DNA from 2 places in the Amycolatopsis ultiminotia genome. Region 2 is predicted to be linked to the other one. Evidence: riboswitches for the same ligand, from Rfam matches in the RefSeq annotation. Region 2 holds a riboswitch; the other holds the start of a gene.
What was found. A riboswitch is a leader RNA that binds a small molecule or an ion and turns the genes downstream of it on or off. The one in region 2 is predicted to bind thiamine pyrophosphate.
Positions count from the first base shown of each region.

Region 1: it holds a riboswitch for thiamine pyrophosphate, as region 2 does, so the genes downstream of both, ABD793_RS31870 (thiamine ABC transporter substrate-binding protein) here and thiO (glycine oxidase ThiO) in region 2, are expected to answer to the same signal.

Region 1 is NZ_BAAAZN010000017.1:107,050-118,706, forward strand. Features, by position in the region: partial or broken gene ABD793_RS42855 (bifunctional transcriptional activator/DNA repair enzyme AdaA) at 1-760, opposite strand, end outside; gene ychF (redox-regulated ATPase YchF) at 931-2,013, shown strand; gene ABD793_RS31860 (hypothetical protein) at 2,396-2,701, shown strand; gene ABD793_RS31865 (4a-hydroxytetrahydrobiopterin dehydratase) at 3,306-3,596, opposite strand; TPP riboswitch at 3,621-3,734, shown strand; gene ABD793_RS31870 (thiamine ABC transporter substrate-binding protein) at 3,759-4,826, shown strand; gene ABD793_RS31875 (ABC transporter permease) at 4,802-6,421, shown strand; gene ABD793_RS31880 (ABC transporter ATP-binding protein) at 6,421-7,428, shown strand; gene ABD793_RS31885 (ABC transporter permease) at 7,462-8,379, opposite strand; gene ABD793_RS31890 (ABC transporter ATP-binding protein) at 8,492-9,493, opposite strand; gene ABD793_RS31895 (LolA family protein) at 9,490-10,578, opposite strand; gene ABD793_RS31900 (response regulator transcription factor) at 10,724-11,434, shown strand; gene ABD793_RS31905 (sensor histidine kinase) at 11,431-11,657, shown strand, end outside.
Region 2 is NZ_BAAAZN010000009.1:114,811-126,467, forward strand. Features, by position in the region: gene thiD (bifunctional hydroxymethylpyrimidine kinase/phosphomethylpyrimidine kinase) at 1-121, shown strand, start outside; gene ABD793_RS21585 (MarR family winged helix-turn-helix transcriptional regulator) at 127-558, opposite strand; gene ABD793_RS21590 (NAD(P)-dependent alcohol dehydrogenase) at 806-1,750, shown strand; gene thiG (thiazole synthase) at 1,747-2,499, opposite strand; gene thiS (sulfur carrier protein ThiS) at 2,502-2,702, opposite strand; gene thiO (glycine oxidase ThiO) at 2,703-3,800, opposite strand; TPP riboswitch at 3,786-3,891, opposite strand; gene thiE (thiamine phosphate synthase) at 3,922-4,587, shown strand; gene ABD793_RS21615 (hypothetical protein) at 4,591-5,406, opposite strand; gene ABD793_RS21620 (NAD(P)-binding domain-containing protein) at 5,587-6,342, opposite strand; gene ABD793_RS21625 (MFS transporter) at 6,345-7,856, opposite strand; gene ABD793_RS21630 (GntR family transcriptional regulator) at 7,867-8,622, opposite strand; gene ABD793_RS21635 (SIS domain-containing protein) at 8,778-9,821, shown strand; gene ABD793_RS21640 (N-acetylglucosamine kinase) at 9,818-10,783, shown strand; gene ABD793_RS21645 (DUF3159 domain-containing protein) at 11,149-11,657, opposite strand, start outside.

The DNA.
Region 1 (11,657 bases), on a different contig from region 2:
GCAGCCGCAGGGTGCGGCCGTAACCGGTCAGTGTCGTGCCGCCCTCGGTTGCTTCGATACCCGGCAGCGCGCGCGAAGCGTGGTAACGCAGCACGCTTTGCGCGTCGAACGGGGCGCGGAACGGCAGGCGCAGGCACAGTCTCGTTGCGCTGCTCGGTTCGTCGTGGCGTCCGCGGCGGAGGCTGGCCGCCCGCAGTTGTGACGGGGTGGTGGCGAACACTTCGCGAATGGTCTCGTTGAACTGCCGGACGCTCGAGAACCCGGCGGCGAACGCGACGTCGGTGAGGGACAGCTGCGACATCTCGATCAACAGTCGCGCGGAGTGTGCGCGGTGGGCGCGCGCGAGGGCGAGCGGGCCGGCGCCCAGTTCGGTGGTCAGCACCCGGCCGAGCTGGCGTTCCGAATAGCCGAGCCGCCGAGCCAAGCCCGGCACGCCTTCGCGTTCGACGAGACCGTCGGAGATCAGCCGCATCGCGCGGGCGGCCAGGTCGGCGCGGACGTTCCAGTCCGGCGATCCCGGCACGGCGTCGGGAAGGCAACGGCGGCACGCGCGGTAGCCACCGGCCTGCGCTGCGGCTGACGTCGGGAAGAAGCGGACGTTCTGTGCCTTCGGCGTGAGCGCCGGGCACGACGGTCGGCAGTAGATCCCGGTGGTGCGCACGGCCATGATGAACTGGCCGTCGAACCGCTGGTCGCGGGCGGTGACAGCGCGGTAGCAGCGCTCGGTGTCCTGCCAGACCGGGGTGCTCGTGGGGGCCATGACGTCGATGATGCCAGCAGGTGGGGGGACTGACTGGCGGGAATCCGACACGACGGTGCGACCGTGGCACTCGGTCGGGCGACGGTCAGGCGGCGGCCGGGCGGGCGAGTGCCGGGGTCGCGCTGGCCGGGTCGGCGAGCGTGGGTGCACGGCACGTAGACTTACCCGCCGTGAGTCTCACCCTCGGTATCGTCGGCCTGCCCAACGTCGGCAAGTCCACCCTGTTCAACGCGCTGACCCGCAATGACGTGCTCGCCGCGAACTACCCGTTCGCCACGATCGAGCCGAACGTCGGGGTGGTGCCGCTGCCGGATCCGCGGCTGGCCGAGCTGGCCGAGCTGTTCTCCTCGGAGAAGACGGTGCCGGCCGTGGTGTCCTTTGTGGATATCGCGGGGATCGTGCAGGGTGCCTCCGAGGGGGCCGGGCTCGGCAACAAGTTCCTGGCCAACATCCGTGAGGCCAACGCGATCTGCCAGGTCATCCGGGTGTTCGATGATCCGGACGTGGTGCACGTGGACGGCCGGATCGACCCCTCGAGCGACATCGAGACGATCAACACCGAGCTGATCCTCGCCGATCTGCAGACGCTGGAGAAGGCGCTGCCGCGGCTGGAGAAGGAGGCCCGGACGAAGAAGGAGGCCCGGCCGGCGCTGGAGAACGCCCAGCGGGCCAAGGAGATCCTCGATTCCGGGCGCACGCTGTTCCAGTCGCAGAAGGAGATCGACACCGAAGCGCTGCGGGAACTGAGCCTGCTCACGACGAAGCCGTTCCTCTACGTCTTCAACGCCGACGAGCCCGTGCTCACCGACGAGGCGCGCCGCGCGGAGCTGACGAAACTGGTCGCGCCCGCCGACGCGGTGTTCCTCGACGCGAAGGTGGAGGCCGAACTGCTCGAACTGGACGACGAGGAATCCGTGCGCGAGCTGCTGGAATCCGTCGGTCAGCCGGAGCCGGGCCTGAACGCGCTGGCCCGCGCCGGATTCCACACCCTCGGCCTGCAGACCTACCTCACCGCGGGCCCCAAGGAATCGCGTGCCTGGACCGTTCCGCAGGGCGCCACCGCCCCGCAGGCCGCGGGCGTCATCCACACCGACTTCGAACGCGGCTTCATCAAGGCCGAGATCGTCTCCTACGACGACCTGATCGCAGCGGGCTCGATGGCCGCAGCCCGAGCCGCCGGAAAGGTCCGGATGGAAGGCAAGGACTACGTGATGTCCGACGGTGACGTGGTGGAGTTCCGCTTCAACGTCTGACTGCCGGCGCTGGTCCGGCGGATCGGCGCTGCCGGTGTCAGGACCATCGCCGCCAGGCGGGGCGAGGAAGGTGTCGCGGTCGTCTGTCGGGGGATTCGAGCCGGGGTTCGGCGGGTGCGTGTGCGGGCTGAACGCCTCGGCGTCGTGCCGCATCTTGATCCATTTCAGCGGGTGAGCGAGGTGCGGGGCAGACTTCGTGACCTGGAGGGGCAAAAGGCGGGCCAAGGTTGTTGCCGGGTTACTCCATTCGCCGCGAAGCTCCCTTCACTGAATTCGGACGACCGAACATCACGCGGAGGAGTGGCTCGACATGAAGTCAGCAGGAAGGGGCGCACCGGCGTTCATCACGACGGCTGCCGCACTGGGGCTCAGTGTGCTTGCCATGGTGGGGACGACCTCGGTGGCGGAGGCTGCTTCGGCGGAGTTCCGGCTGTGCAACACCACCACGGCTTACAAGGTGCGGGTGGAGGTCGACGGTCACAACACCGATTGGACCGTCGCCGGTGCCGCGTGCGTGACCACGCAGGCTTCGACCGGTACGCAGTTTGTCCTGCGGATCAGGAAAGAGCAGGGCAACAAGTTCGAAGAGCGGGTCGGCGCGCGGGGAACCACGGAGGCGGCAGGTAACACGGCCGTGAACACCTTCAACGACTTTGACTCGTTCAAATACGACCAGGCGCGGTACTGAGAACGAATACCGCGAAATCGGTTCGAGAACGAACTGGGGCGCGGGAACCGATGTTCGCCGTATGAGGCACGGTGCGGGCTGAAGGAATCTATTCGGCCGACGAGCAACGTGGTCGCGGCAGTGGGCGCAACGCGGACCGGTCACGCCTGACGGCGACCGGAACCTTCGGCGGTGAAGGGGGCTTCCAGGATCCTGGAAGCCCCCTTCACCGTGAGCGAGGGGCGGGGGTGATCAGCCGAGCAGGCCGAGCACCACGATCGCAGTCAAGGTGAGGGCCGTGGAAAATACCGCGATCCAGGCGTGCTGGGAGACGGTGACCTGGGCGGAGGAGCTGTTCATGGCGTGTCCTCGGGCGTGAAGTGACGATTCCGCAGGGTTAGCGCCTTGATCATGCCCGGTGTTACTGCCTGTGCTCGAGATCACGCCGATTGCGTACGGTGTGCCAGAGCACCCCACCCGCGACGGCCACCATCAGGCCGAACGACACCGTGCCCACCACGATCGCCTGCAGCATTTCCGATCCTCCTGAACGTGCGGTCCGCTTTGCCTGGGTGACGCACCGGGAGGTCGTTCGTGTTGCCGTGGTAGCAGAGGTCACAGCTGATCAGCGGGACGCCAGCACCTCGTCGATCTGCCGCGCGAGTGCGAAGTCCTTCTCCGTGAGACCGCCCTCGGAGTGGGTACTCAGCCGGAAGGTCAACGTCCGCCAGCGGATGTCGATGTCCGGGTGGTGCTCGGCCGCCTCGGCGAGCTCGGCCACCCGGTCGACCACCTCGATCGCCGCCGGGAACGAGGAGAGCTCGGCGGTGCGGACGATGGTGTCGTCCGCGCGATGCCAGCCGGACAGGGTGGTCAGTGCCTCGTCGGCCGCGGTGTTGCTCAGGAGTTTCGTCATCACTCCATGGTGTCGGCTACGCTGCGAAGTTGCCACGGGAGTCCGGCACGCCGGACTGAGAGGCGGGCGCTACCGGTCCGCGACCGTTCGCACCTGATTCCGGGTAATGCCGGCGCAGGGAGGCCTACCGCTCTCCTTGTCCGGCTTAGTGCAGGAGGGCAGATGATTCCGCGGACCGCACGTACGGTGCTGGGCCTCGGCACGGTCGCAGTGCTGGCGAGTGCCTGTTCGCTGTCCGGCGGGAGCTCCGGCGGCTCGGCGGATTCCGACCAGCAGAATCCGACCGTCACGCTGGTCACCCACGATTCGTTCGCCGCGCCGCAGGACGTGCTCGACGCCTTTCAGCGCCAGTCCGGCATCACGCTCAAGATCGTCAAGTCCGGCGACGCCGGGGCGCTGACCAACAAGCTGGTGCTGACCAAGGGCAACCCGATCGGCGACGTCGCATACGGCGTCGACAGCACGTTCGCCTCCCGTGCGCTCGGTGAAGGCGTGTTCCAGTCCTACACGAGCCCCGAGTCCGACCGGGGCCCGCAGCGGTATTCGGTGGACCCGGAGCACCGGCTCGCCGCCGTCGACCTCGGCGACGTCTGCGTGAACGTGGACACCGGCTATTTCGCGGCGAAGGGCGTTCCGGCTCCGACGTCGTATGACGATCTGGCCGACCCCCAGTACAAGGACCTGATGGTCGCCGAGAGCCCGGCCACCGCTTCCCCCGGCCTGGCCTTCCTGCTCGGCACGGTCGCGAAGTACGGCGAATCGGGCTGGCCGGACTACTGGAACCGGCTCAAGGCCAACGGGCTCAAGGTCGACAGCGGCTGGGAGGAGGCCTACAGCAAGGACTTCTCCGGTTCGTCGGGCAAGGGCCAGCGCCCGATCGTGGTCTCCTATGCCTCTTCGCCTGCCGCGGAGCTCGGCGAAGACGGCAAGCCGCGGACCAAGGCACTGCTCGACACGTGTTTCCGGCAGGTCGAGTACGCCGGGGTGCTGGCCGGTGGCAAACAGGTGCCGCAAGCGCAGAAGGTGGTCGACTTCCTGCTCTCGCAGCAGTTCCAGGCCACCGTCGCGCCGAACATGTACGTCTACCCCGCGCGCCAGGGCGTCGAGCTGCCTGCCGGCTGGACCGCCGTGGCACCGCAGCCGTCGGACCCGGCCACCATGGCAGCCGAGAAGATCCAGGCCGGCCGGGAGAAGTGGATCGGTGCATGGCGTTCGCTCATGGGGGCGTGAGGACTGCCCGCACCGCCGGGCTGACCCTGCTCGGCCTGCTGCCGGTCGCCTTCCTGCTGGTGTTCTTCGCCTGGCCGGTGGTGGCGATCATCGGCCGCGGCTTCTCCGCCGGTGGCGTGGACACCGTGCTCGGCGACCCGCAGACCTGGCGGCTCGCCGGGTTCACCGTCGGCAGCGCCGCCGCTTCCACCGTGGTCGCGGTGCTCGCCGGACTGCCGGTGGCGTACCTGCTGGCCAGGGTGCGGCTGCCCGGGGTCGGACTGGCCCGGACCATCGTGCTGGTCCCGTTCGTGCTGCCGACGGTGGTCGTCGGGCTCGCGTTCCGCGCGCTGTGGCCGGACGGTGGCGTGCCGGCGCTGGTACTGGCCAACGCGTTCTTCAACGTCGCCGTGGTCGCACGGACCGTCTCGGGGCTGTGGGCGCACCTGGACCCGCGGGCCACCGAAGCCGCGCGGGCGCTGGGTGCCTCGCCGTGGCGGGCGTTCCGCACGGTCACGCTGCCCGCGCTGGCGCCTGCGGTCGCCTCCGCCGCCGCGGTGGTGTTTCTCTTCTGCGCCACCAGTTTCGGTGTGGTGCTGATCCTCGGTGGCGGGAACTACCGCACCTTGGAGACCGAGATCTACCTGCGTACCGTCGATTTGCTGGATCTCTCCGGAGCGGCCGCGCTGTCGTTGCTCCAGTTCGCCGCCGTGATCGCCGCTCTCGCGCTCGGCGCGGTCGCCCGGCGGCGCCGGGAGAACGCCGAACGGCTGCGGTCTGCCCGGGTCACCGCGCGTCGGCCGGGTGGCGGGCAGTGGTCGGTGGTTGCCGCCGCGGTGGTGGTGCTCGGGTTGCTGCTGACGCCGATCGTCGCATTGCTCGTGGCGTCGGTGTCCACTCCGGACGGATGGAGCTTCGCCGGGTATCGCGCACTGTCGAGCACCGGTGTGGACGGCGCACTGCAGGTGACCGGCTGGGTCGCGGCGCAGAACTCGCTCGCCGCGGCCACCGACGCCACGCTGCTCGCGCTGGCGATCGGGGTGATCGCCAGCGTGGTGCTGGTGGCGCTGCGCCGTTCGCCGGGGCGGTTCGCCCGCGGGACGGGCGAGACGATGGACGCCGCGTTGATGCTGCCGCTGGGGGTTTCCGCGGTGACCGTCGGATTCGGCTACCTCGTGACGCTCGACGCGTTGCCCGGTGACCTGCGCACCTCGCCGATGCTGGTGCCGCTGGCACAGGCGCTGGTGATCATCCCGCTGGTGGTGCGGATGATCCTGCCGGTGCTGCGTGCGATCGACGAACGGCTGCGCCAGGCCGCGGCGACGCTGGGCGCGGGTCCGCTGCGGGTGTGGCGGGAGATCGATCTGCCGCTGGCCGCGCGCTCACTGGTGGCCGCCGCCGGATTCGGCTTCGTGGTCGCGCTCGGCGAGTTCGGCGCGACGAGCTTCCTCGCCCGTCCGGACGCACCGACGCTGCCGGTCGCGGTCGCCACGCTGATCGGCAGGCCGGGGGAGCTGAACAACCAGATGGCCTACGCCTCGTGTGCCCTGCTGATGCTGGTGACCGTGGCGGCCGTCGTGCTGATCGACCGGTTCGGTTCGGTCGGGGAGTTCTGATGGCGCTTTCGGTACGGGACGTCACCGTCCACTATGGAACCTTCGCCGCGGTGCGCGACGCCAGGCTCGACCTCGCCGACGGTGAGGTGCTCGCGCTGCTCGGACCGTCCGGCTCGGGAAAGTCGACCTTGCTGCGGGCGATCACCGGACTGGAACCGGTGTCCTCGGGGACGGTTTCCTGGGACGGCGCCGACCTCGCCGCGGTCCCGGTGCACAAACGGGGCTTCGGCCTGGTTTTCCAGGACGGTCAGCTGTTCCCGCACCGCGACGTCGCCGCGAACATCGCCTTCGGCCTGCGCATGCACGGCGTTGCCCGTGCACAGCACGCGGAACGGGTCACCGAACTGCTGCACCTGGTGGGGCTGGCCGGATTCGAACGCAGGCGGGTCACCGAACTGTCCGGCGGACAGGCCCAGCGGGTCGCGCTGGCCCGCGCGCTGGCCCCGAAGCCCCGGCTGCTGCTGCTCGACGAGCCGTTGTCCGGACTCGACGCGGGGCTGCGCGAGCAACTGGCGTTCGATCTGGCGGACCTGTTGCGGCGCAGCAAGATCACCGCGCTGCTGGTGACGCACGATCAGGAGGAGGCGTTCACCCTCGCCGACCGGGTGGCGGTGCTCGACGAAGGCGAGATCCGGCAGGAGGGCGCCGTTCGATCGGTGTGGCAGCATCCGGCCGACGAATCGGTGGCCCGTTTCCTCGGCGTCACCACGTTCCTGGCCGGTACCGCCGACGGCGGGGTGGTGCACACCGAACTCGGTGCCGTCGAGCTGCCCGGTACCGCGGACGGGCCGGTCCGGCTGGGCCTGCGCCCGCACGGGCTGCGGGTGGCCGGGGAAGGCGTGCCGGGCGAGGTCGTCGCGGCCGTGCGCAGGCGCGACCACCTGCGTCTCGTCGTCCGACGGGAAGAGTCCACAATGGACGCGGTAGCGCCGGCCGGGCGGGATCTGCGGGCAGGCGATCCCGTCCGGCTGGTTCCGGATCCGGACGGGATCGCCGTGCTCGGCTGAGCGGCCCTGGGCGGTTCTGGCGGTTCTGGGCGATCAGCCGTCGCGGGTGGCGAGCCTGCCGTAGGCCACCGAGAGGCCGACCACGAGGTAGCAGACCGCACGCAGCGCACCCTCGCCGAGCATCGTCGAGGACATCGGGTCCTGCAGTACCTCGGTCGGCGCCTCCGTCCAGTTCTGCGTGAGCAGGAACGGGTGCAGCCAGTCCAGCGACGTCAGGAAGCCGAGGATGGTGAACACGATGTTGCCGGCCAGCACCGAGGCGACCACGAGCATCGGGTGTTCGGTCCAGCTCGACACGGCCAGCGCGACCGCGCCGACCGCCCACATCTGCAGCACGATCCAGCCTGCCACGACCAGGATGCGCACCAGTGCCCCGCCGAGCGACAACGTGGTGCCCGACAAGGTGAACAGTGAATCGGTACCGTTGAGGATCAGGCCGGTGACCACCCCGGTCACGCACATCCCGAGCACCGCGACCACCGACACGATCGCCACGCCGATCGCCTTCACCGTCAGCAGCCTGCCCCGGCTCACCGGTGCGACCAGCCAGCCGCGCAGCGTGCCGTGCGCTGCCTCACCGGCGATCGCGTCCGCACCGGCCATGGCCGACGCGAGCGGCAGCAACAGCGTCAGTGTCATCACCATCGCCGCGATCGGCAGCACGAAGGCGTTGTTCACCGCGGACGACAGCAGCGCCGCGCTCGCGTCGCCCCCACCGGGGCCGGACGAGTTCTGGCCGACCAGCGTGAGCCCGATGCCGATCACGATCGGCACCAGTGCCAGCAGCCCCAGCACGGCCAGCGTGCGCGGCCTGCGGAAAATCCAGCGCAGCTCCGCCGCGATCAGCCGCGGCAACGGCACGGTGTCGTGCCCGGTACGGCTCACCGGCGCGGTGAGCGTCGCGGTGTTGACGCGGCCTCCCGCGGGAGGGAGCACGTCGGCGGTGCTCATGACGCCTCCACGGGAGGGAGTGCGTCGGCGGTGTTTATGGCGCCTTCTGCGGTAGGGAGTGCATCGGCGGTGTTGACGTCGCCTCCTGCGGGAGAAAGTGCATCGGCGGTGCTCATGAGTCCCCCTCGTCGTCGCTGCCTGCTTCCGATCCCCCTTCGGTGAGGCGGGCGAACAGGTCTTCCAGGCCGGTCCGTGCCCTGGTTGCTTCGTGCACCTCGACGCCGGCTTGCACGAGGACTTGCAGCACTCGTGGCGACGGCGTGGCGGTGAGGTCGGCGCGGACGCCGTCCGGGGTCAGCCGGGCACCGATCCGGTTCTCCCGCAAGGTTTCCAGCGCCAGTTCGGCGTCCGGGGTGCGGACCAGCAGTGCCGCGTTGCCCGATTCCAGCAGTTCGGCAAGTTCGCCCTGCGCGACCACGGTGCCCGACTGCAGCACCGCTACGTGTGTGCAGGTCGCCTCCACCTCGGCCAGCAGATGCGACGACACCACCACGGTCACGCCCTCCGCGTGCAGTTCGCCGATGATCCGGCGGATCTCCCTGGTACCCGCCGGATCGAGGCCGTTCGTGGGTTCGTCGAGCACGACCATCCGGCGCGGCACCAGCAGTGCGCCGGCAAGGCCGAGCCGCTGCTTCATGCCGAGCGAATAACCCTTGTACCGCCGGCGTGCGGCTGCGCCGAGACCCACCCGCTCGATCGCCGCGTCCACCGCGCCGGGGATCGCCTTCGAGGCCAGCCGCGGTTCCGCCGCGGCGAACCGCAGCAGGTTCTCCCGGCCGGACAGGAACGGGTGGAAGCCGGGGCCCTCGACCAGCGCGCCGACATCCGGCAGTGCATGCGCCGACTCCTCCGGCATCCGCCTGCCGAGCAGTTCGACCTCGCCCTCGGTCGGCCGCACCAGCCCGAGCAGCATCCGGATCGTGGTCGTCTTGCCGGAACCGTTCGGCCCGAGCATGCCGAGCACGGCGCCGTCGGGCACATCCAGGTCCACGTGGTCCACCGCGACCGTGCTCCGGTAGACCTTGCGCAGCCCCCTGGTGCGCGCGGCCGGGACCGCCGGGGCGGACACCTCGTCCGAGATGCCCGCCCCGGCCTCGACCGCGGTGCTGGTCACTTGGCGCCCAGCGACTGGTAGAGCACCTGCTCCGGCACCGCACCCGCGGCGAACCGGCCGTCGTCGGTCAGCACGCCGGTGCCGACCTTGGTGCTGAACAGGTAGCCGCTGCCCCACTCGCCGCTCACGCGCTTGGCGACCCGGCTGAGCAGCTTCTGCGGGTCCACGGAGCCCTTCTCGCCGCCCTGCGCCTGCTTCTGCTGAAGCGCGTCGGCAGGAAGCTTGCCGGTGAGCACGGTGTCCCAGCCGTCGCCGACGACCTTGGTGTCCTGCTTGGCCTGCTCCGCCACCGCCTTGCCGCGGTCGTCGGCCTTGGCCGTCTTCTCGGTCACCTTCGCGCCCTTGGGCGGGGTGAAGGCGAACAGGTCCGCCGACTGCGGGGCGAACTCGATCTGGTCGAACGCCAGCTGCAGTGCCGGATCGGCGGTTCCGTTGCTCAGCACGGAAAGCCGCAGCGGCATCCGGGTCTGCGAGTCGACCGCGACGCGGATTTCGCGCAGCAGCGTGCGTTCGCTCGGCTTCGGCGTGAGCACCAGCTCGTAGGCGGGCCGGTCGGCGACGGTGGCCGTGCCGTCGACCGAGACCGTGCTGCTCTCCCGGACCTTCGAGAGCAGGTCCTTCGCCGTGGTGGCCGGGTCGCCGGTCTGGTCCGCGCCGAGGCCGTGCTGTTTGGTCGCCACGTCCGCCGGAACGGTGGTCTTGGTGGCGGTGTTGCTCTGCGACTTGTAGTCCCAGACGCTGGTGCCGTCGTGGATGATCGTCTCCTGCGAGGCACCCTGTGCGAGCGAGATCTTCGCCTTGCCCGCGCCGTCGCTGAACACGTGCGCCGAATCGACGTCCAGCGCGCTCGCCCCCGGGATCGCGTTGCCGAGGTTGGGCAGGCCGAGGTTGTTGCTGACGTGCACCGTGCCGTCGAACGCGCTCGGCTTCGCCGTCATCACCGACTGCACCAGGTCCTCGGCGCTGACCTGCGGCAGCTTCGGCGCGGCCCCCGCCGACGCCGGCATCGCCACCACGGCCAGCCCCCCGACACCGAGCGCGGTGCCGACGACGGCCGCGGTAATGGCCTTCTTCTTCGGATCCATGTCGTCTCTCCCTGTGTCTCCGGGCCCCAGTGTGCCCGGCTCCCGGTGCAGACGGTCCCCGCCCGAGGCTGAGATACCACTGAATGGTCCGGCCGCGCGGCTGAGATCGCGCTGAGAGGCCGCGCGTCAGCTGCGAAAACCGGCCATGATGAAGCTCGTGAAACCTCGTGTGCTTGTGGTCGACGACGAACCGGGCGTGCGCAAGGCCCTGCAACGCGGCCTGCGCGCGGAGGACATGGACGTGGTCACCGCTGCGGACGGGCCGACCGCGCTGCAGCTCGCCCGCACCGGATCGTTCGACGTCGTGCTGCTGGACATCATGCTGCCCGGCCTGTCCGGTTATCGCGTGCTGGAACGGCTGCGTGGTGACGGCGTGACCACACCGGTACTGCTCGTGTCCGCCAAGGACGGCGAAATCGACCAGGCCGACGGCCTCGACCTCGGCGCCGACGGCTACCTGGTGAAGCCGTTTTCGTTCGTCGTGCTGGTGGCGCAGGTGCGTGCAGTGCTGCGGAGGGCAGGGCCGGAAGCCTCGCGGGGCGTGCTGAAGCTCAGTGCGCTGGAGGTCGACCGCGCGTTGCGGCAGGTGCGCTGGGACGGCCGGGAGGTGCCGTTCAGCCCGCGCGAGTTCGCGTTGCTGGAGGTGCTCGTCGGCCGGTCCGGCACGGTGGTGACGAAGGACGAGCTGCTGCGTGCGGTGTGGGGTGACGAGCAGTCGGTCACGCGCAACCTCGTCGAGGTCTACGTGGGATACGTACGGCGCAAACTCGATGCGGTCGGCGCCGGGGCACTGCTGCGCACCGTCCGCGGGCACGGTTATCTCGCCTCGGACACGCAGCTGGACGAGGTCAGGTGATCGGCTCGCCGTCGTGGTGGCGAGGCCGCTCGCTACGGGTGCGCATCACCGTGCTGGCGACCACGATCACCCTGCTGTGCCTGCTCGGTTCCGCTCTGCTGGTGGCCGGAAGCCTCCGGCCGATGCTCGTCGACTCGGTCGATCAGGAGCTGTCGGCCGCGCTCGGTCCGGCGGCCGCCGAGGTCGCCGCCGGGCATCCGCTCGACGTCGCGGATCCGGTGGT
Region 2 (11,657 bases):
GGTCGAGGCCGCCCGCTACGGCAAGTGGTTCGTCTCGCAGGCGGTCGAACACTCGTACCCGATGGGTGCGAAGGTCGGCCCGGTGTCCGCGTTCTGGCGGCTGGCCCCGGAAGAGCGGTAGCCGCCTCAGGCCTCGTCGGAAATGAGGGCTTCCAGCGCGGGCAACGCGGCGGTCAGCGCTTCGCGGGCTTCCGGGGTGAGCCGGTCGAGGCGGTTGTTCAGCTCCTGCACCCGGGTGGAGCGCACGCCGGACACGAGCCGCTCGCCCTCCTCGGTGGCACGCGCGAGCCATGCACGGCGGTCGATCGGGTCGGACTCCCGCGTGACGTAGCCGGCCTCCACGAGCGTGGCCACGATGCGCGACATGGTCGCCGCCGCGACCCCCTCCTTCGCCGCGAGATCGCCGAGCCGCAACTCCCCGAAGTGCACGAGGGTGGCCAGCGCGGAGATCGCGCCGTGGCCGGGTCCGGGTATGCCGGTCTGCCGCAGCGATCGGGACAGCCGCCCGACCGCCAGGTACAACCTGCCGGAAACATCCTGGACCGACGAAAGAGTCACGGTCGGCTCCTCCTGACGCTGATGCCCGCCGCAAGGGTGCGCCGGAAAGGTGCCGTCAACCATACGGCCCATCGGTGCTCAGTCCGCGTCAAGCGCGGGCAAAATCACCGAAGTGAGCCGTTCACGCGGCCGAACCGGAACCTGTTCGAGATCCCGTCCGGCTGCCAACTGAGGCGACCACCTGCGGGTATGTCTCACTTCGACTGAAGTGGATGACCCCGTCCGCTTTTCCGGATAGAAATGGCACATGGCATCCACTTCAATGCGGTTCGCCGCTTACGACCGGTACGGCGATGCCGGTGTACTGCACGAAACCACTGGCCCGCGGCCCACCGCCGGAGCGGGCGAGGTGCTGGTGCGGGTGCGCGCGGTCTCGGTCAACGGCGGTGAGCTGTCGATGCGAGCCGGGCACCTGCGCCCGCTCACTGGCAACCGGTTTCCCAAGCGGGTCGGGGTCGACCTTGCCGGGGAGGTCGTCGAGCCCGGCTCCAGCCGGTTCGCCGTCGGTGACCGTGTGTGGGGGCTCCTCGGCCGTCGCACGGGTACCGCGGCCGAGTACGTCGCGGTGGCGGCCGACCGGCTCGACCACCTGCCGGACGGTGTGGACTTCGCATCAGCCGTCGCACTGCTGGCCGGCACCACCGCGATCACCGCGTTCCGAGACAAGGCTGCCCTTGCACCCGGCGAACGGCTGCTGGTCCGCGGCGCGACCGGTGGGGTCGGCTACGTCGCGGTGCAGCTCGGGAAGGAAATGGGCGCGCACGTCACCGGGCTGGCCAGTGCCGCGAACCTGGATCTGGCGAAGGAACTCGGCGCGGACGAGGCGATCGACTACCGCGCGCCCGGCGACCTCGGCCGGTTCGACGTCGTCCTGGACACGGTCGGCACCGGTATGCCCGCCTTCCACCGGCTGCTCACTCCGCGCGGGCGGATGGTGGCGATCTCGTTCGACACCGCGCACCTGGCCCGTTCGGTGGGCTGGATCGCGGCGCACTCCCTGCGCCGCACCCGGCCGGTGTACGCCTTCAGCGGCAGCCCACGGTCCCCGCTGCTGGCCGAACTGGGCAGGCTGGTGCGCACCGGCGCAGTCCGGCCGAAGGTCGACCGCGTGTTCCCGCTCGCGGAAATCGCCGACGCGCACCGCGCACTGGAAAACGGCGGAGTGCGCGGCAAGATCGTCGTCGAGATCTAGCGGGGCGGGCTGGATGCCTGTGCCCAGAACCGTTGCGGGACGCGGCCTGCTCCGCGGGCCAGGTATCCCGCCTCCACCGCGGAGCGCATCGCGGACGCCATGCGTTCCGGGTCCGCCGCGCGGGTCACCGCGGTCGAAAGCAGTACCGCGTCGCAGCCGAGTTCCATCGCCAGTGCCGCGTCGGACGCCGTGCCGATGCCTGCGTCGAGCACCACCGGGACCGACGCGCGCGCCACGATGAGCTCGATGTTGTGCGGGTTGCGGATGCCGAGACCGGTGCCGATCGGCGCGCCGAGCGGCATCACCGCGGCGCAGCCTGCCTCCTCCAGCCGCAGGGCCAGCACCGGATCGTCGTTGGTGTAGGCGAACACGGTGAACCCGTCGGCCACCAGCCGCTCGGCCGCCTCCAGCGTTTCGAGCGGGTCGGGCAGCAGGGTGCGGTCGTCCGCGTGCACTTCCAGCTTCACCAGATCCGTGTCCAGCGCCTCGCGCGCCAGCTGCGCGGTGAGCACCGCCTCGGCCGCGGTCCGGCAGCCCGCGGTGTTCGGCAACAGCTCGATGTCCAAGCGCCGCACCAGTTCCAGCACGCCGGAGCCGCCCTCGGCGTCGGCCCGGCGCAGAGCGACCGTGGTGAGTTGGGTGCCGGACGCGAGCAGTGAGCGCTCCAGCACCTCGAGGTTCGCCGCACCACCGGTGCCGATGATCAGCCGCGAGGAGAACTTGTGTCCCCCGATGACGAGATCGTCCACGATCAGCCTCCCTGCACTGCGGTCAGCACGTCGATGCTCGCGCCCTTCGGCACGACGGAAGCGGCCCAGTCACCGCGGCGCACGACCTCGCCGTTCACCGCGACAGCCACCCCCTGCCGGGTGGCCCCGACCGCGTCGAGCACCTCGGACACGGTGCTCCCGTCGGGGAACTCCTGCCACTGACCGTTGATCTTGAGCTCCATTCAGACTCGCTCCTTCTCCAGACGAGCGGGCGACGCCGCGGCGATCTCCGCCGGCGGCGCTTCGCCGGCCAGCCACGCCAGCACCGCGTCTGCGGTCACCGGCGCCATCAACAGCCCGTTGCGGTGGTGGCCAGTCGCGACGTATACGCCTTCGCCGACTTCGCCGACGTACGGCAGCGCGTCCCGGCTTCCCGCCCGCAGGCCGGCGGCCGTCTCCACTAGCTCGTACTCCGTGATGCCCGGCAGGATCCGCTCCGCGCCCTCAAGCAACTCGCGTACGCCGCGCGCGGTCACGGCCTGGTCGAAGCCCGCTTCGTACTGCGTCGCGCCGAGCACCAGCTCACCGTCTGCACGCGGCACGAGGTAGATCGGCCGCCCTTCGACGATCGCGCGCACGGTGTGCGGCGGAGGCGGCAGACAGCCACGCCGAGGCCGCAACCGCAGGATTTCCCCCTTCAACGGGCGCACCGCCTGCGCCAGCGACGGATGCAGTTGTCCGGTCCAAGCCCCTGCCGCGAGCACGACCGGACCTGGCACGTCGTCGAGGCTCGCCAGCCGCTCGCGGCGGAATTCCACGCCCTGCTGTGCCCCGGCCTCGGCGAGCGCGGTGAGCAGCTTCCGGTTGTCCACGGCCAGATCTCCCGGCACGTGCAGCCCACCCCGGACCGCGCCGATCCCGGGCGCCAGCCGGCGAGCTTCGCGGCTGGTCAGCGATTCCACGGCACGGCCGAGCGAACGCAGATGCCCGGCCAGGATCTCGAGGTGCCCGGCGTCCGCGGAATCGAACGCGAGCACGATCGTGCCGTGCCCGGCCAGCCCGGGATCGATACCCGCCGCCGACAGGTCCCGCGCGAACTGCGGCCACCGCCGCAACGACTCCTCACCCAGCCGGAGCACGTCCTCTTCCCCCGGCCACGCCTCGGTGACCGGCGCCAGCATGCCGCCGGCCAGCCACGAGGCACCACCGCGTACCGGTTCCGGATCGAGCAACCGCACCGGCCACCCGGCGGCCGCGGCACGCCAGGCGACCGACAACCCGATGACCCCGCCGCCGACGACGGTCGCAATTGTGTGCTCGGAACTCACTTTCGTACTCACGCTCCCTGCGCCGGCATGACCCGGATCAGGTTCCACGGTCGGAGCGGCAGCTCCCTCTCAGCCCGTGCCTCGGGCTCCCGTGCGGACCACTCCACCGTAGCGCGCGGGTAACGTCGCCGCCATGCCCGCCCTGTCCGGAGACCAGATCCGTGCCCGGCTCGCCGACGCCCGGCTGTACCTGTGCACCGACGCCCGCACCGACCGTGGTGACCTCGCCGAATTCGCCGACGCGGTACTCGCCGGCGGCGTCGACATCGTGCAGCTGCGGGACAAGTCCGATGGCGCCCCGCTCGAGGCCAAGCAGGAGATCGCCGCGCTCGAAGTGCTGGCCGAAGCGTGCACGCGCCACGGTGCGCTGCTGTCGGTGAACGACCGCGCGGACGTCGCGCTCGCGGTCGGCGCCGACGTGCTGCACCTGGGGCAGGACGACCTCCCGGTGCCGTTGGCCCGGCGCGTCCTCGGCGACGACGTGGTCATCGGCCGTTCCACCCATTCGGCCGAACAGGCCGCCGCGGCCGCCGCCGAGGACGGCGTGGACTACTTCTGCACCGGCCCGTGCTGGCCGACGCCGACCAAACCGGGCCGCCACGCACCCGGTCTGGACCTGGTGCGCACGACCGCGGCAAGCGCCACTGCCCGGCCGTGGTTCGCCATCGGCGGCATCGATCAGGAGCGGCTGCCCGCTGTGCTCGACGCCGGAGCGTCCCGGATCGTCGTGGTCCGTGCGCTCACCGGGGCCGACGACCCGAAGGCCGCCGCACAGGCGCTGCGCGCCCGGCTCGGCTGAGTCTCACGGGGTCGCGTTCGGCTGCACCGGGGCCTTCGACTCCGGCTGGCTCTGCGTGGTCGACGGCGCCGAAGAACCGGTGCTCGACGGCGGCGCCTGGTTTTCCGTGGTCGGCGACGTGGTCGTGGTCGGCCCGACGGTGGTGGTCGTGGTCGAGGGCGCCGTGCTCGGCGTGTCCGACGGCGTCTCGGTCGGCGTCGGCACGTCCTGCGTCTGGGTGGGCTGGTCGTCCTGCTGACGATCCTGCTGGCTCGTGTCCCGCTGCGGGAGCAGCCCGGTGTTCACCCCTCCGTTGCTGACCCCGTCGAGGGTGAACAGCACGGCCAGTGCCGCCGCGAACGCGACCACGCTGGAACCGATGATCAACGGCCAGCGCAGCTTGCGGAGTTTGGCACCGAAGCTTTCCTCGGCCTCCGGTTGCTCCTCCGGTTGCTCCTCGGGTGACTCCCCCGGCTGGAGCTTCGAAATGCGCACCGTCGGCATCTCCGACAGATCCGTGGACAGGTACACCGTCGGCGCGTCCCGTGGATCGCTGACCGGCCGCAGCCCGCCCTGGGTACGTCGCTGCCCAGCCGTGGCGAGCTTGTCGCGTGCCTTCTTCGCGGCGTCGCGCGTGCGCTGCAGCGAACGCAGGTACAGCTCACCGCCGACGGTGGTGATCACACTCGCCAGCCCGGCGCCCACCACCGTCCCTGCGACGCCAAGCGTCGAACCCAGCAACGCCGCAGTCACCGCGGCGAGTGCCGCGGCGGCCACCGAGGCCGGCCGCAGACCCCGCTTGGTGGCCTGCTCCGTCGTGCCCTTGTGCTCCTCGCCCATGATTCCGATCTGCTCGATTCCCGGCCGTTACCGCTGCCTGTCTCAACGAGTAAGTCGCGCGAAGAACTCCCTGCGTTGCTCATCCGTGAGCGAGCCCACGTTGACCGTCCACAATGGATGGTCTATGGCGCACACTCTCCTGACACGCTCGCCGGAACTGCTCGCCTACCCCGGTGGCAGCTAGCCGCGCACCCGGTCCAGCACCGCGTCGAGCGCACGCCGCACCGTGTCCGGTACGCCGTCGCGGCGCAAGTCGGTCATCAGCTGTTCGTTGATTCCGCCCGGAGTCGTGTGCCGGGCGGTCAGCTCGGCGAGCGCACCCGATCCCGCCGACAGCGACTGGCCGAGCTGTCCGAACACGTGGGTGAGGTACGCGGACGCCGCATCGGGATCGACTCCGTGCTCGCCCATCCACCCCGCGATGGTGGCGAGGTAGTCGAGGTGCGCGGCGAAGGTGGCGGTCGCCGCGCTGAACGCTTCCAGTCCCGCCTCGTCGTCCGGCACCACAAGGCCGCCGAGCGGCTCGAAGAGCCGGCGCGCGGCGGCGTCGTCCGGATACGCCACAGTGCGGCTCTGCCGCCGCTCGGCTTGCGGCAGCGGGATGGACCGGACCACCCGGGTGGCCGGTGCGGCCCACTCGCGCAGCCGATCCAGCCGCACCGCGGCCACCGCGCTGATCACCACGTGCTGCGGCCCGAAGGTCAGCTCTTCGAGCACCGCACGCACCACCTGCGGGCGCACCGCCAGCACGACGGTTTCCGCACGGTCGAGGACCTCCTGGTTGCTGCCGCACACCTGCACGTTCGGGAACCGCTCGGCCAGCGCCTGTCCGATTTCGCGGCCGCGTGGCGACAGGTACACCGGATCGGCCCCGTCGAGACCGGTCACGATGGCGGCCGTGATCTCCCCGGTACCGACGAATCCGTAGCCGGACATGATCATCTCCCTCGCTGCCTGGTGCCGGGGTGGACGTGCGTCGGCGGGCCTTCGACCCCGCAGTGCAGGCAGTCACCCGGATGCGGGGACTCGTCCGGCCGGTCCGCGGCGCCGAACACGCCATTGTGGATACCCAGCGCGATGAGCCCGCCCGCCACCGCCAGTACCGCGCAGATCACCAGTGCCGTCCGCCAGCCTGCGGTCAGCGCAGCCGGATCGCGATAGGCGGCACCGGTGAGACCGGCCGCCGCGGGCAGCACCGCGACCGCCAGAAGTCCACCCGATCGGGCGATCGCGTTGTTGACCCCGGAGGCGGCCCCGGCGTAGCGGTCCGGGGCCGCGGCGAGCACCGTGGCGGTCACCGGAGCCACCACGGCGGCCAGCCCGAGACCGAACACGACCACCGCGGGCAGCACCGAACCGAGGTACGACGAACCCGGTCCGACCCTGGTCAGCAACAGCATCCCGGCACCGAGCACGATCGGACCCGCCACGAGCTGTGCCCGCGGGCCGATCCGCTGGGCCAGTGCCCCGGAACGGCCGGACAGCAGCAACATCAGGATCGTGATCGGCAGGCCGGCCAGCCCGGCCAGGGTCGGCGAGTAGCCCAGCGAAACCTGCAACTGCAGCACCAGCAACATCAGCACGCCGCCGAGCGCCGCGTAGACCACGAAGGTGAGCGCATTGGACAGCGTGAACGTCCGGTCCCGGAACAACGCCGGTGGCACCAGTGGTTCGGTCGCATGGTGCTGCAGCCGGACGAACAGGCCGAGCCCGAGCACCCCGGCCACGAGCGCGACCAGTACGACCGGATCGCCGATCCCCCGTACCGGAGCCTCGACCAGTGCACCGGTCACCCCGGCGAGCCCGACCGCCCCGACCGCGGCGGCCCGGTAGTCCGGATGCCCGGTGGCGGCCTGATCGCGTGATTCGGGGACGAACCTGCGCGCCATCAGCACCACCAGCACGGCCAGCGGCAGGTTGATCAAGAACGCCAGCCGCCACGACCACGCCTGCACGAGCAACCCGCCGAGCAGCGGGCCGACCGCGGACGCGAGCCCGCCGAGTCCGGACCACGCGCCGATCGCGCGCGCCCGGTCCTCGCGGGAGAAGGACGCCTGCAGGATGGCCAGCGACCCGGGGGTGAGCAACGCGCCGCCGATGCCCTGCAGGATCCGGAAGACCACCAGCAGCTCGATCGACGGTGCCGCCGCGCACAACCCGGACGCCAGCCCGAACCAGACGACGCCGACCAGGTAGACCCGGCGGCGCCCGTAACGGTCGCCGAGCGTGCCCGCCACCAGGATCAGCGCGGCGAGCGCGAGCAGATAACCGTCCAGGATCCACTGCAGACCGGCCACCGAGGCGTGCAGCTGCTCGCCGATCCGGGGCAGCGCGACGTTCACGATCGTGCCGTCGAGCATCGCCATGCCGGAGCCGAGGATGGTCGTGCACAGCACCCCGCGCGCCGCGGAGGTGCCCCAGCGGATACCGGACCGGTCGGCCACGGTCACCGGGCAGCGGTCACGGCAGCAGCGTGGTGACGAACTTGTACCGGTCCCCGCGGTAGACCGCGCGGGCGAACTCGACCGGTTTCCCGTCCGTGGCGAAGGAATGCCGGGTGAGCATCAGTACCGGCATGCCGACGTCCGAGCCGAGCATCTCCGCCTCCTGCGGGCCGGCGAGCGAGGTCTCGATCGTCTCCTCCGCGCGTTCCAGCTCCACTCCGTAGTGCTCCCGCAGCACCGCGTACAGCGAACCACCCGCGGTGATGTGCTTGCGCAGCCCGCGGAAACGGCCAAGCGGCAGATGCGTCGTCTCGAGCGCCATCGGCTGTGAGTCGGCGAGCCGCAGCCGGCGCAGCCGGAGGATCTTCGCGCCGTTGCGGATACCGAGCAGTTTCGAGAGTTCGCCCTCGACCGGCAGTTCCTCGAGCTCGAGCAGTTTCGACGACGGCTTCAGGCCCTGTTTGCGCATGTCCTCGGTGTAGGAGGACAACTGCAGCCGCTGCGCGAGCTTCGGCTCGGCGGCGAACGTGCCCTTGCCCTGCACCCGGTGCAGCCTGCCTTCGGCGGTCAGGTCCGCCAGTGCCTGCCGCACGGTCGTGCGCGACACCGTGAATTCACCCGCCAGTGCCCGTTCCGTCGGGATCGGCGAGCCCGGCGGCAGTGCGTCGAGCAGATCGAGCAGATGCTGCTTCAACGCCCAGTACTTGGGTTCACGCTGCCCGCGCACGCCCGCCGTGGTCCCCGCCTCGCCCGCGGGGGATGTCTCCAGCATGACCGACTCCCTCAGTGTTGCTTCACCAACGCGCCACGTCCCCGTCAAGAAACGTACTCTTCTCCCCGTGCGCTGCGCCCGGCTAGCATTGGTCTAGACCTGATTGCAGGCCGTGCAGACCATCCGGGACACCCGTCCCGACGGAGAGGAAAGTGATGACCCGACAACATCCCGGCGAGCACATGGCCGCGGAAATCTCCGAGCAGCCTGCCGTATTGGCCGGGCTCGTCGAACGGCGGGCCGGAATCGCGGACGTAGCTGAAAAGATTTCACAAAAGCCGCCGCGGTTTGCGTTGCTCGCGGCACGCGGGTCCAGCGACCACGCCGCGTTGTACGCGAAGTACCTGATCGAGGTACTGCTCGGCCTTCCCGCCGGGTTGGTCTCCCCGTCCACCGCCACGCTCTACGGCGCCCGCCCCGACCTGCGAGACGTGCTGTTCGTCACCGTCAGCCAGAGCGGCGGCTCGCCCGATCTGATCGAGGTCACCGAGGCCGCGCGGCGGCAGGGCGCATTGACCGTGTCGGTCACGAACACCCCGGATTCGCCGCTGCGCGCGGCCGCCGAACTCGGCGTGGACATCGGTGCCGGGCTGGAGAAGGCAGTCGCCGCGACCAAGACGTATTCCGCAACGCTGCTCGCGCTGTACTTGTTCATCGACGCGGTCCGCGGCGGCAAGGGCGAGGAAGCGGAGCGGATCGGCGAGCTGGCCCAGCAGACCCTCGACGGTGCGGCCGAAGGCGTACAGCGCGCCGTGGACCGGTATCGCTTCGTCGACCGCGTGCTCACCACCGGCCGCGGCTACTCCTATGCGACCGCGCTCGAAGGCTCGCTCAAGCTGGCCGAGACGAGTTACCTGGCCGCTCGTGCCTACAGCGGCGCGGACCTGTTGCACGGTCCGGTCGCAGCGGTCGACGGGGAGACCGCGGTGCTCGCCGCCACCAGCGCCGGGCGCGGTGGAGAGGCGATGCGCGAGGTACTGGAGGCCGTCGGCGAACGGGGTGCCGACGTGCTCGCGGTCGGTTCCGCCGCCGACGACGTGCCCGCGGCACTGCGCATCCCGGTCGCGCCGAGTGCCGAGGAGCTGGCGCCGATCCTGGAAATCCTGCCGATCCAGCGGATCGCACTCGGGCTCTCGCTCGCCCGCGGCGGGGACCCGGACAGCCCGCGCGGACTGCTGAAGGTGACCAAAACCCGGTGAGCGTGGTCGTCGGCGTCGATGCCGGTGGCACCTCGACCCGCGCGCTCGTGGTCGACGCCACCGGTGCCGTGCTCGGCTCGGCCTCCGCGGGCGGGGCGAACCCCAACGCGCACGCGCCCGCCGAGGCCGCCGCACGGATCTCCGGCGCAATCGAGACGGCGCTGGCCGGACGGCGCGACGTGCTCGCCGCCGTGGTCGGCATGGCCGGGCTGAGCAAACTGGGCGATCCGGCGGTCGCCGCGGAATTCACCGCGGCGTGGCAGCGGATCGGCCTCGGTGACGTGCTCCGCACCGTTGCCGATCCGGAGGTGGCCTACGCCTCGGCGACGTCCGCACCGGACGGCACGGTGCTCGTCGCCGGCACCGGTTCGATCGCCGGCCGCATCCGAGGCAGGCGGATGACCGCAACCGCGGGCGGGCACGGCTGGCTGCTCGGTGACGAGGGTTCGGCCTTCTGGCTCGGCCGCGAGGCGGTGCGGGCCACGTTGAGCGCGCTGGAGCGCGGCCGCCCGCTCACCGGGCTGTCCACCGCGGTGCTGGCCGAAGCGTTCGGACCGTCCGCTGTGGACACCGAAACCACCACTTCGGACGGTCCGGCCCGGCTGGCCACCGCGCACGCGCTCATCACCCGGGCCAACGCCGAGCCGCCGGTGCGGCTGGCCCGTTTCGCCCCGCTGGTGAGTGCCGCGGCAAGGGCCGGGGAGCCGGTCGCCACGGAAATCGTCGTCCGAGCGGCCGGACACCTCGTGGAAGCGGCGCACGCCACGCGCGAGCCGGATGAGAAAACGCCCGTCGTGCTCGTCGGCAGTGTGCTCGCCGGGGACAGTCCGGTCGGCGAACGCGTACGTGCCCACTTCACCGGGCTCGACGTCCTGACCAGCTCCGATGGGGTGCTCGGTGCGGCGTGGCTGGCCGCCGTGGCCGCATGGGGCGAGACCGCGCCACGGCCGCAGCGATCATGAATGCGACCAAAACCTGACCGGTTGGGGCGAAACCGTCGACTCAACCCCTCCGGGCCGGGTACCGTAGGAATCGGCCCCCGGACCCTCCCCCCTCGCCGGGGGCCGCCTCATGTCCTGGGTCGCCCGCACCGGGCCTCGCCCGTCAGGTACCACGGCGCGTTATGCCCCGGGCCGCCCGCGCCGGGTTGCCCGCGCTGGCTTGCTCCCGCCGGGTTGCCCGCGCCGGCGGCTTACTCCCGCCGGGTCGCTCGTCGGGTACCGGGTCGCTCGTCGGGTACCGGGTCGCTCGTCGGGTACCGGGTCGCTCGTCGGGTACCGGGTCGCTCGTCAGGTGCCGGGTCGCTCGTCGGGTACCGGGTCGCTCGTCAGGTGCCGGGTCGCTCGTCGCGGGCCAGCCGCAACCCCGGGTGATCCGCGGGCAACGCTTTGTACAGCACCCAGCCGCTCACCGCCACGGTCGCGGCCACCAACGGCCAGGAGAGCACGGTGCGCGCCACCCCGAGTGCGACCACCTGCCCGGCCCACCAGAGCAGGCCGTAGACCACCACCCGCAGCAGGTACTGCAGCACCCAGACCCAGCTGGCCCACGAGTAGCCGCGCAGCAGTGCCGGATCCCGGCGCCAGCGGGTCTTCTGCCCGAGCAGCAACCCCACGATCACTCCGAGCAACGGCCAGCGCACCACGATGCTCGCCGCGAACAGCAGTGCGCTCGCCGCGTTCGACAGCAACTGGAGCAGGAAGAAATCCTCCGCGCGACCGGTGTGCAGTGCGATCAGCGCGGCGATCACCACCGCGGCGAGACTCACCACCACCGCGCGGGCCTTGTCCCCGCGCAGCAGCCGGTACGCGCCGAGCAGCACGGCGACGGCGATCG